Regions from separate parts of the Paenibacillus sp. GYB004 genome, predicted to be linked through region 4. Evidence: predicted binding sites of a transcription regulator. Region 4 holds the regulator's gene; each other region holds the start of a gene.

Region 1 (2,205 bases), on a different contig from region 4:
TCCGGGATATTACCGATATTGGTGCATCGGGGCCGGTCCGGACCTTCCTTTGACTCTAAACGGCAGACTACTTCAGGAGAAGAATAAAATATCCGTATACGATCTCGAGCTCTTCCACCGATATGCCCAGCGCCTCCGCTTGCTGCTTATAGCTGGAGCTTGGCACATCCGATACGACCTGCATCAATTCTTCAATCTTCGTTAGAGGCGTCTGCGCCAAATTCGTATGTACAATCTGATACGAACGGGAATCGATACGCCGGATCAGGCCGAAATCGATCAGCCGATCGAGCCGCTCAGTCGCGGACGGCACGGATGTTTTCAGCTCCGTAGCCAAATCTTTAAGCGTGATCCGGATCGTCCCGTCCTCGCCTTGCTTCGTTCCCAGGAAAGAAATCAGTTCTTCGGATATCGCGATCAAACTTTGCACTTTACGCGATACCCATTGCTTGTCGATAGTGTTATTCATACCGCTCTGCTCCATTACTCGATAGGTTGTTAGAAAAGCCCGCTCTGAAGCAGCATACCATATCCGGGAGTTTCGCTTCAATCTAAGAGAAGACGAATGCCTGCCACATCGGCGAAGTCGATCCAGCTGTATTCCCATTTGTTCTCGATTTTGATTCTTTTGCGTTCCTTATCCAGCTTGGTGATCCGTCCTTGAATGGTCTGCTCCTCCTCGTCTCCCCATACCGTCACGACCGCTTCGCTCTCTGTAAATAAAGCGACCGCAAGCGATCGAATGTTCTCTTCATATTGCCGATCGTCCAGGTCAGGCCTCCGTCTTGCGGACGACCGGGCAGCCGTAGAACTATCGACAGCCATACATTCAATAGGAACTTTACTCATCGCGAACCCTCCGAATAAGAACATTTGTTCTTATATTATAGAGGAGGCATCAGGGGAAGTCAATCGTCCGCCAATATGCAAAAAGCCGGATCGTCCGATGTCCGACCCGGCGTTTCTTCCAGCTTTATGGCATCGCATACACGGCGTTTTCCGCGAAATTCACTTCCTGGACATGAACGACATAATTTCCTCCCGGCCCTTCTACGGTTACCGAGTCGGCGACACTTCCCAACAACAGACTGAGCCCGAGCGGCGACAAAAACGAGATCCGGTTTTGATCCGGATCGATATGCTCGGGAAAGGCGAGTGTATACGTTTCCACGATAGAGTCTTCCGGAAATTCGATTTTGACGCTGCTGCCGATCAGCACAACCGATCGAAGCGATTCGTCGAGACGATCGTCGTTTCTGGACGTAACATCCTGCAGCTTACGCTGGTAACGCTCGATCAGCTTGCGAAGCTTGACCCGGTCTTGACGGGCGGAATCGCTGTATTCATCTAAGAAAGAAGACACTTGCTCGTCAAAATAAACGAGCTGCCCGATTAAAGCGTCTCTTGTTCCTTTGGCATCACTATGGCTCATGGCAGCCATCACCTCCATACCGTGCTGCCGCGACGGGTTTGACGATCGGCACCGATAATCGTTTCATCGCTTCATCTCCTCCCTCATATGGACAAACAGACCCCGATCCGGGGCCTTACACGCATTCTAACAAAAACGGGCTTGTCTGCCAATACAGAATACGCCGGGTATAGAAAGCAATTTTTCGGGACAGTCTAAAATTAGGTTTGGAATGACGGCTTTTGCGCGGAAAGGAGCAGCGACACTTGACCACTCGCAACGAATACGAATACACCGATTTAAACGGCAAACCCGCTCTTATCCAAGAGATCGTTCAGCTGGAACAAAAATTGAAGCAGGAAACCGGACAGCTGGTAACTCTGATCGCCTATTCACCGGCCGATGCCGATTCGTCTCTCGCCACAAGCACGGGACGTGCCGGCTTGAACGAATAAACCAACCAACAAACGCCAGATTGCGGAGCCACGCTTCCGCATCTGGCGTTTGTTCCGTTTCCAGCGAAACTCGCATTCTCAAAAAAAGTGGATAAACTTTGCAACATTTCTCTGGCGTTTCCCGTTTAGAAGGTTGATCGATCGATTGCACGATAACATCAGACGAAGAGGTGAAAGAAATGAAAAAACGGGCAACCGTCTTTATCTCCGCACTGCTCGCCCTGCTAATGATGCTGGGCGGCTCCGCTTATGCCTTCTCCGACGTACAAGGCGATCCTAACGAGGCGGATATCGCCGCACTTCAGAAAGCCGGCATCGTCAGCGGCATATCGGCCGAGC
Region 2 (2,205 bases), on a different contig from region 4:
CCGTACATGATGTCCACCTCGGCTTGCTTAAATGGCGGAGCAACTTTATTTTTAACTACCTTGATCCGCGTCCGGTTGCCGACCATGTCATTGCCTTGCTTGATCGTCTCGACACGGCGCACTTCCAGCCGGACGGAAGAATAGAACTTCAGCGCGCGTCCGCCCGGAGTCGTTTCCGGGTTACCAAACATAACGCCGACCTTCTCACGGAGCTGGTTAATAAAGATCGCGATAACCTTCGACTTGTTGATCGCACCAGACAGCTTCCGGAGCGCCTGGGACATAAGCCGGGCTTGCAGGCCGACGTGGGAGTCGCCCATCTCGCCTTCGATTTCCGCTTTCGGTACGAGAGCGGCTACGGAGTCTATAACAATGATGTCGACCGCACCGCTGCGAACGAGCGCTTCCGCGATCTCAAGCGCCTGCTCGCCGGTATCCGGCTGTGACAACAGCAATTCGTCGATGTTAATACCCAGCTTGCTTGCATACAACGGGTCCAAAGCGTGCTCGGCATCGATAAAGGCGGCTTGGCCTCCGGCCCGCTGCACTTCGGCGATCGCATGCAGCGCCACTGTCGTTTTACCTGACGATTCTGGTCCGTAAACTTCGATGATTCTTCCTCTCGGAAATCCGCCAACCCCAATAGCGATATCGAGCGCAAGCGCTCCGGTAGGGATGGTCTCCACCTGCATGTGGGTGGATTCACCAAGTTTCATAATCGATCCTTTGCCAAATTGCTTCTCAATTTGACGCAGGGCATTTTCCAACGCAGCGCGGCGATCTGACAACCTACTCACTTCCTTTTTATCGTTTCTATAGCTTATGATACCTTCTTTTCGCCCATTTGCCAAGTATTTTTTCGAACATACATTCGCATTTTTTTTGCGAACAGTCGCTGCGGCCATCTCCAGTCCCGCCAAATAGCCGTATTCGCACGTATCCGCCTGATAAGCGTATGACCTTCGAACGGACAAAAAAACACCGCAACAAGGCTACCAGGGCCATGTTACGGTGCTTCCGCTACAATACTGCAAGTATATCGCATGATCTCGTCCCGGGCAACACAAACTTTGCCGGGCCTCCGAGCAGACGACGCTCGCGGCTTACTTTTTAAGACGCTGCCACAGCCGGTATAAAGCGTGCTTGGCCGCCTTCAGCCGAATCGATTCGCGATTGCCCGACAATTGAAGCTTCTCCGCTTCGGCGCCGCGTCCGCGCTCGGCTATGCCGATGTAGACGAGCCCTACCGGCTTGTCTTCCGATTCAGCAGGCCCCGCTACTCCCGTAACCGAGATCGCGTAATCCGAGCCGATTCTCTCCATCACCTGCTCGGCGAGCAGCACAGCTGTCTCGGCACTGACTGCGCCGGGCGCGCCGGCGCCTTCGAGCAGTTCCGCCGGCACACCTAACAGGTTCCGCTTGATTTCGTTCGTATAACAGACAATCCCACCCTTGTAAGCGGCAGAACTGCCGGCTACTTCGGTGATCATCTCGCTGACCAGCCCTCCCGTACAGCTTTCGGCAAGCGCCAGCGTTTTGTCTGCTTCGGCAAGCTGCAATACGATCACACGTTCGATCGGCACATCCGAATCGGCGTAGATGTGATCTCCGACCCGGCTCCGGACTTCCCGTTCGGTTGCCGCCAGCTTCCGCTGCGCTTCCTCGGCCGTCACGGCCCGCGTCGTCAGCCGGATGCTCACTTCGCCTTCCTTCGCATAAGGAGCGATCGTAGGGTCCTGCTGGCCTTCGATCAGGTCGATCAGCCGGTGCTCCAGGTTGGACTCGCCGATCCCGGCGAACTTGAGCATTTTCGAGTGCAGAGGAGCCGCTTCCTCACCCATCACCGAGCTGATCCACGGGATCGCGTACCGGTCGAACATCGGCTTCATTTCCTTCGGCGGGCCGGGAAGCAGCACATAATGCGTCCCCTCATGCGTCAAAGCGACGCCTACCGCAAGCCCGTTGTCGTTGGAGAGTGGCTCGCAGCCTTCGATCAGATTGGCTTGTCTGGCGTTGCTCTCCACCATTTCCGTTCCTCGAGCGCGGAACAGCGAGACGATTTTGTCCATCGACGGTTGATGAATCGATATCGACAATCCAAGAAGTTCCGCAAGAGCATCCTTCGTCAGATCGTCCTGCGTCGGGCCCAGCCCTCCGGTCACGATGACGAAGTCCGCCCGCGAGGCCGCCAGCTCGAACGTCTGC
Region 3 (2,205 bases), on a different contig from region 4:
AGGTGGACGCGGGCCTGGTTTTTCACGTCGATCCGCACCGGGGCGTCGGCAAAAAGCGCCTGCGCCTTGCGTACCGTCCGGTCCTCCGCTTCAAAGCTCAGATCCCTGTCGTCGTAATAAACGAAATCCGCATCCTCGATTCCGTAAAGCGGGTCGTAGCCCGACAAAACGTTCCATACCGTCTGGACGATACAGCCGGCTCCCAGATAATAGCTGTGCTGTCCAAGGGAAGGCGCCGCCTCGAGCATGGCGGATAGCCACCGCTGTCCGGAAACCATCGACCACAGCAGCTCGGTCTGGGCGGTTATATCGCGGTTGTAGCCTGCACATTCGTTCACGCCGGTACCTCCTTTCAGGATGGATAGATGCGCCGGAAATGCTCGACGGTCGGGAACGGATCGTAGAAATGATGCAGCAGCCTTTTCCATTCCTGATACTTCTCGGAGCCGCGGAAGCCGATCGTATGGTCTTCCAGGGTGTCCCAGCGGACGAGCAGCAAATATTTGCGTTCTTCCTCGATGCAGGCATGCAGCTCGTGCGACCGGTACCCCGGCATGGACGAGATAATCGCCGACGCTTCGGCAAAAGCGGCTTCGAACCGCTCCGCCTCTCCCGGCTTAACTTGCAGCATGGCGGATTCCAAAATCATGATCATCTTCCTCTCTGGGCAGGACATTCGGCGAGTAGTCCCTGTTCGCGACATTATAAGCTACATCCCCTTGGAGGGACAACTATTTTGTGGAGTAGGCGGTACCACGATCGTACCCAATAGCCGCTGACGCAAGTGTCGCCTGAACTTATGACGAATTAATGCCGGTGCCGCCTAGTAAGCCGCCGTTTCCGGGATCGGAAGCCTCGGACCCGCTACAGGTAACCTGCCTCCCCTCCTGGTGCAACATACCGATTGCGCGGCCGGATTGCTTTTGTTAATATAAGAACATATGTTCTTATTATAACAGGTGGTGAAGGTGAATGAAACGTCAAATTCGTTACGAGCCGATGCCCGTCAAAACCATGCTTAACGCCGTTAAAGCCCCGTCCATGCCGTTTGAGCAGTCCATCAATCCGTACCGGGGATGCCAGCACGGCTGCGCCTTCTGCTATGCCCGTTCCACGCATTCGTTCCTGGGCGCCGAAGCCGACGATACGTTTCAAAACCGCATCTTCCTGAAAACCAATGCGGCCGAAGCCCTTAAGGAACAGTTGGAGAAGATGGCGCGGTCGCGTAAAGGCATCGGAGGTATAGGTCGGATTGCGATCGGCACGGCAACCGATCCGTATCAGCAGGTCGAGGCGAAAGCGCAATTAACCCGGCAGTGCCTGGAGGTGCTGGCGGATTATCCGGTCCCGGTATCGATCACAACCCGGTCGCCGCTGATTTTACGCGATCTCGACCTGCTTCGGCGCATGCCCGAAGTGTCGGTCAATATCAGCATCGGCACGTTGCGTACGGACATTTGGCGCAATTTCGAGCCCTCCACTCCTTCTCCGGCCAAACGTCTGGACACCGTCCGTCAGCTCGGGCAAGCCGGCATACCGGTCGGCGTATTCGTTGCGCCGATCTTGCCCTTTCTATCGGACGGGGAGGAGGATTTGCACAGCCTCATACAAGCGCTGGCAGAGCATCGTCCCGAGTATGTCATGTCTTCGTTCCTGCGGCTGAGTACCCGGGAAGTGAAGGTGTGGTTTTTCCACACGCTGCGGGAGGTGTATCCGCATCTGACCGAAACGTACGCGGCCTTGTATAATGGCACCTCCTCCGCACCGGAATCGTACCGGCACCCGCTTAGGCATAAGATCCGGCAGTGGCTTGTCCAATACGGTCTTCGGGACTCCGAGTCGGTCCGATTAGCCGCTAAACCGCAGCCTGACGATTCGGCTTGCTCTACTGCGGGTCCCGCCGTCCAACAGTTATATTTGTTTTAGCTGCGGGCGACAAAAAAAGGGAGGCAGCGCCAGGACAGCGCCCCTCCTTTGTATCAGATTAACCCTCTGCGGTGCAGAACCGTGATAATCCGGTAAAAGTCGTACGATCCGTTCTCCGGTGAATCGACCAGACCGGCTCGGACCGCCGCTTCAACGGCCGCCTCCGCCCAATCCGGCACTTCGGGCATGTTCAGCTGCTGCCTCACATCGGCCAGATCTTGCTTCGTCCCGGCCAATTCCCCTTTTAGAGCCGCGAGCTGCGTGTTCAACTCTTCAATC
Region 4 (2,205 bases):
GCGGCTTTCTGCAGTCGATGCCGATGAGTTTGTCCGGTCATACGCTCAGCCGTTATATGCCGGATGTGAAGAGCAAAAGCGGGCAGGATTTTCAAAATATAGTGGATATGACCGGTTACAGTATGAATCTCGTATATGGCCCATCCGATTATATAGACCCGGCCAAGCCTCCCAACCGATATGTCGACTGGCTGCGGGACGGCAGCGGGCTGGGAAAGGTGGGTTTTACAATGGGATATATCGTCGACAAAACGAACAGCAAAAACGCCGATCGGGCGGCTCAAACATCGAGAGGCTGGGATATGCGCAGCACGAGGAAAAGCTATCCGATCGCGATGAGCGGACTGATCTTAAATGCCGGGGACTACAAAACGTTCATGGGGTACCGGAATTACTTGTCGCCGGTTGAGGTGGGGAAAGCCACCAATCTAAGCGTAGTTCAAGACGACAAAGATACATATGTGTACATCGATTACCATGTCCCCGTTACCGGAGCGAATCTCAAGCTCCCCGAACATATCGGGAAAACCGTATCTGTAATCGATCACGTAAACTTTACGCTTCAAAACGATATAGTAGACAGCGACGGCATCACCTTCAGTATTACTGCTGGCCATGGCTATGCGATCTTGAAAGTACACTGATCCCCGCTACCCCGAGCGAACCGGTCGGGGGATCTGGCTGCGGCCGGACAGTGCACGTATCACGAATACAAGGTGCGTAAGACAGCTGTCAGTGCGATTAGACAGCCAGAGCCCTGACCGGATATCCGGCAGGGCTCTCTTGGCGTACGGTTTATGGCTCGTCCCGTAAGAGGGACGAGCCAACATGAGACTAATGAATGTCGCGGAACAATCCGATTACTTTCCCCAGAATTGTTACGTTGCGGAGACGAATCGGGTCCATAGACGGATTCTCCGGCTGGAGCCGAATATGGTCGCGCTCCTTGTAAAACGTCTTGACGGTCGCTTCGTCATCTTCGGTCATGGCGACGACGATATCGCCGTTGTTCGCGGTCGGCTGCTGCTTAACGATAACGTAGTCGTTATGGTGAATGCCGGCTTCGATCATACTTTCTCCGACGACGCGAAGCATGAATACGCTGTGGTCGCCGACGAAATGACTCGGAAGCGGGAAATATTCTTCGATGTTCTCGGTTGCCGTAATCGGCATACCAGCCGTTACTTTGCCGACTACCGGTACACGCGCTATCGAGAAGGAAAATACGGAAGCGGATTCGTCATGGGCGCTGAGCACCTCGATCGCTCTAGGCTTGGTCGGGTCTCTGCGGATGTAACCTTTCTTCTCGAGCCGGTCCAAATGACCGTGTACGGTAGAGCTGGACGCAAGCCCGACGGCTTCGCCGATTTCCCTTACGGAAGGCGGGTAGCCTTTATCGCGTACTTCGTTCTTGATAAATTCCAGTATCGCTTGTTGGCGATTGGAAACCTTGCTCACGATCATCACTCCCATTACGGACATTTTATATGGGTAAATTATACCACAGAACTCGAGTTCGTACAAACATAAGTTCGAGTATGGGTCTTGGAGAATTCAACCATCCGGTCGCATGTCGTTCTGATGTATATAAAGTATTCGTTTGTAGTGTACATGATATCGTTGACTCCTATATTGGGCCATTTTATAATGAAATCAAGAAAAATATAACAATTATAGCAATCTGTAATGTATATTTCTGTAATTGTTATATACATCAGGGTCGATCGCCGAAGGAGAGGATGTGTTCCGGATGGGATAAGACGGATGTAAGGGAGATATACGGTGCAGCAAAGGAGGACCGGTGATTGAAGAAAAAACCGACGCATGAGCAATTTCAGAAACAGCTGGATCATATGGTACAGACGCTTCGAGCAGACATTCTGGAAGGAAAGTATGCAACCGGCGACTACCTGCCCTCGGAGCTTGTGCAGGCGAAGATGTTCAGATTAAGCAACAAGTCGGTTCGCAAAGGGCTGGACATACTGAATGCAGAAGGCTGGATCGAGAAGATCCCGCGGGTTGGCAGCCGGGTGCTGGCGAAGCGGGAGACGGTTCGTTTGACCGTCGGGATTAACCGTACGGATGAGGTCAATATGAAATTATCCGGACTCGCCGAGCTTTTTTGTAAGCGCTATCCTTGGATCGAGCTTGAGTTTGTGCCGTTTGTATCGGATCTCGGCGGACCGGGCGACCAGCGGAAGCTGG

The links. The regulator LexA, encoded in region 4, represses DNA repair genes until DNA is damaged. The targets are predictions, from matches to a motif close to CGAACATATGTTCG.
Region 1: a site for LexA is predicted at 867-880, ahead of PV433_RS15385 (YolD-like family protein). Genes of this name have one in related genera too.
Region 2: a site for LexA is predicted at 861-874, ahead of recA (recombinase RecA). Genes of this name have one in related genera too.
Region 3: a site for LexA is predicted at 935-948, ahead of PV433_RS31195 (SPL family radical SAM protein). Genes of this name have one in related genera too.

Annotation. Positions count from the first base shown of each region.
Region 1 covers NZ_JARBDB010000035.1:127,290-129,494, forward strand. The annotation lists gene PV433_RS15380 (hypothetical protein) at 68-469, opposite strand; gene PV433_RS15385 (YolD-like family protein) at 547-849, opposite strand; gene PV433_RS15390 (GreA/GreB family elongation factor) at 974-1,432, opposite strand; gene PV433_RS15395 (hypothetical protein) at 1,678-1,866, shown strand; gene PV433_RS15400 (S-layer homology domain-containing protein) at 2,046-2,205, shown strand, end outside.
Region 2 covers NZ_JARBDB010000030.1:89,647-91,851, forward strand. The annotation lists gene recA (recombinase RecA) at 1-788, opposite strand, end outside; gene PV433_RS12485 (competence/damage-inducible protein A) at 1,104-2,205, opposite strand, start outside.
Region 3 covers NZ_JARBDB010000068.1:53,598-55,802, reverse strand. The annotation lists gene PV433_RS31205 (nucleotidyltransferase family protein) at 1-338, opposite strand, end outside; gene PV433_RS31200 (antibiotic biosynthesis monooxygenase family protein) at 353-649, opposite strand; gene PV433_RS31195 (SPL family radical SAM protein) at 973-1,926, shown strand; gene PV433_RS31190 (glycoside hydrolase family 73 protein) at 1,980-2,205, opposite strand, start outside.
Region 4 covers NZ_JARBDB010000047.1:107,807-110,011, forward strand. The annotation lists gene PV433_RS19040 (hypothetical protein) at 1-644, shown strand, start outside; gene lexA (transcriptional repressor LexA) at 835-1,458, opposite strand; gene PV433_RS19050 (extracellular solute-binding protein) at 1,806-2,205, shown strand, end outside.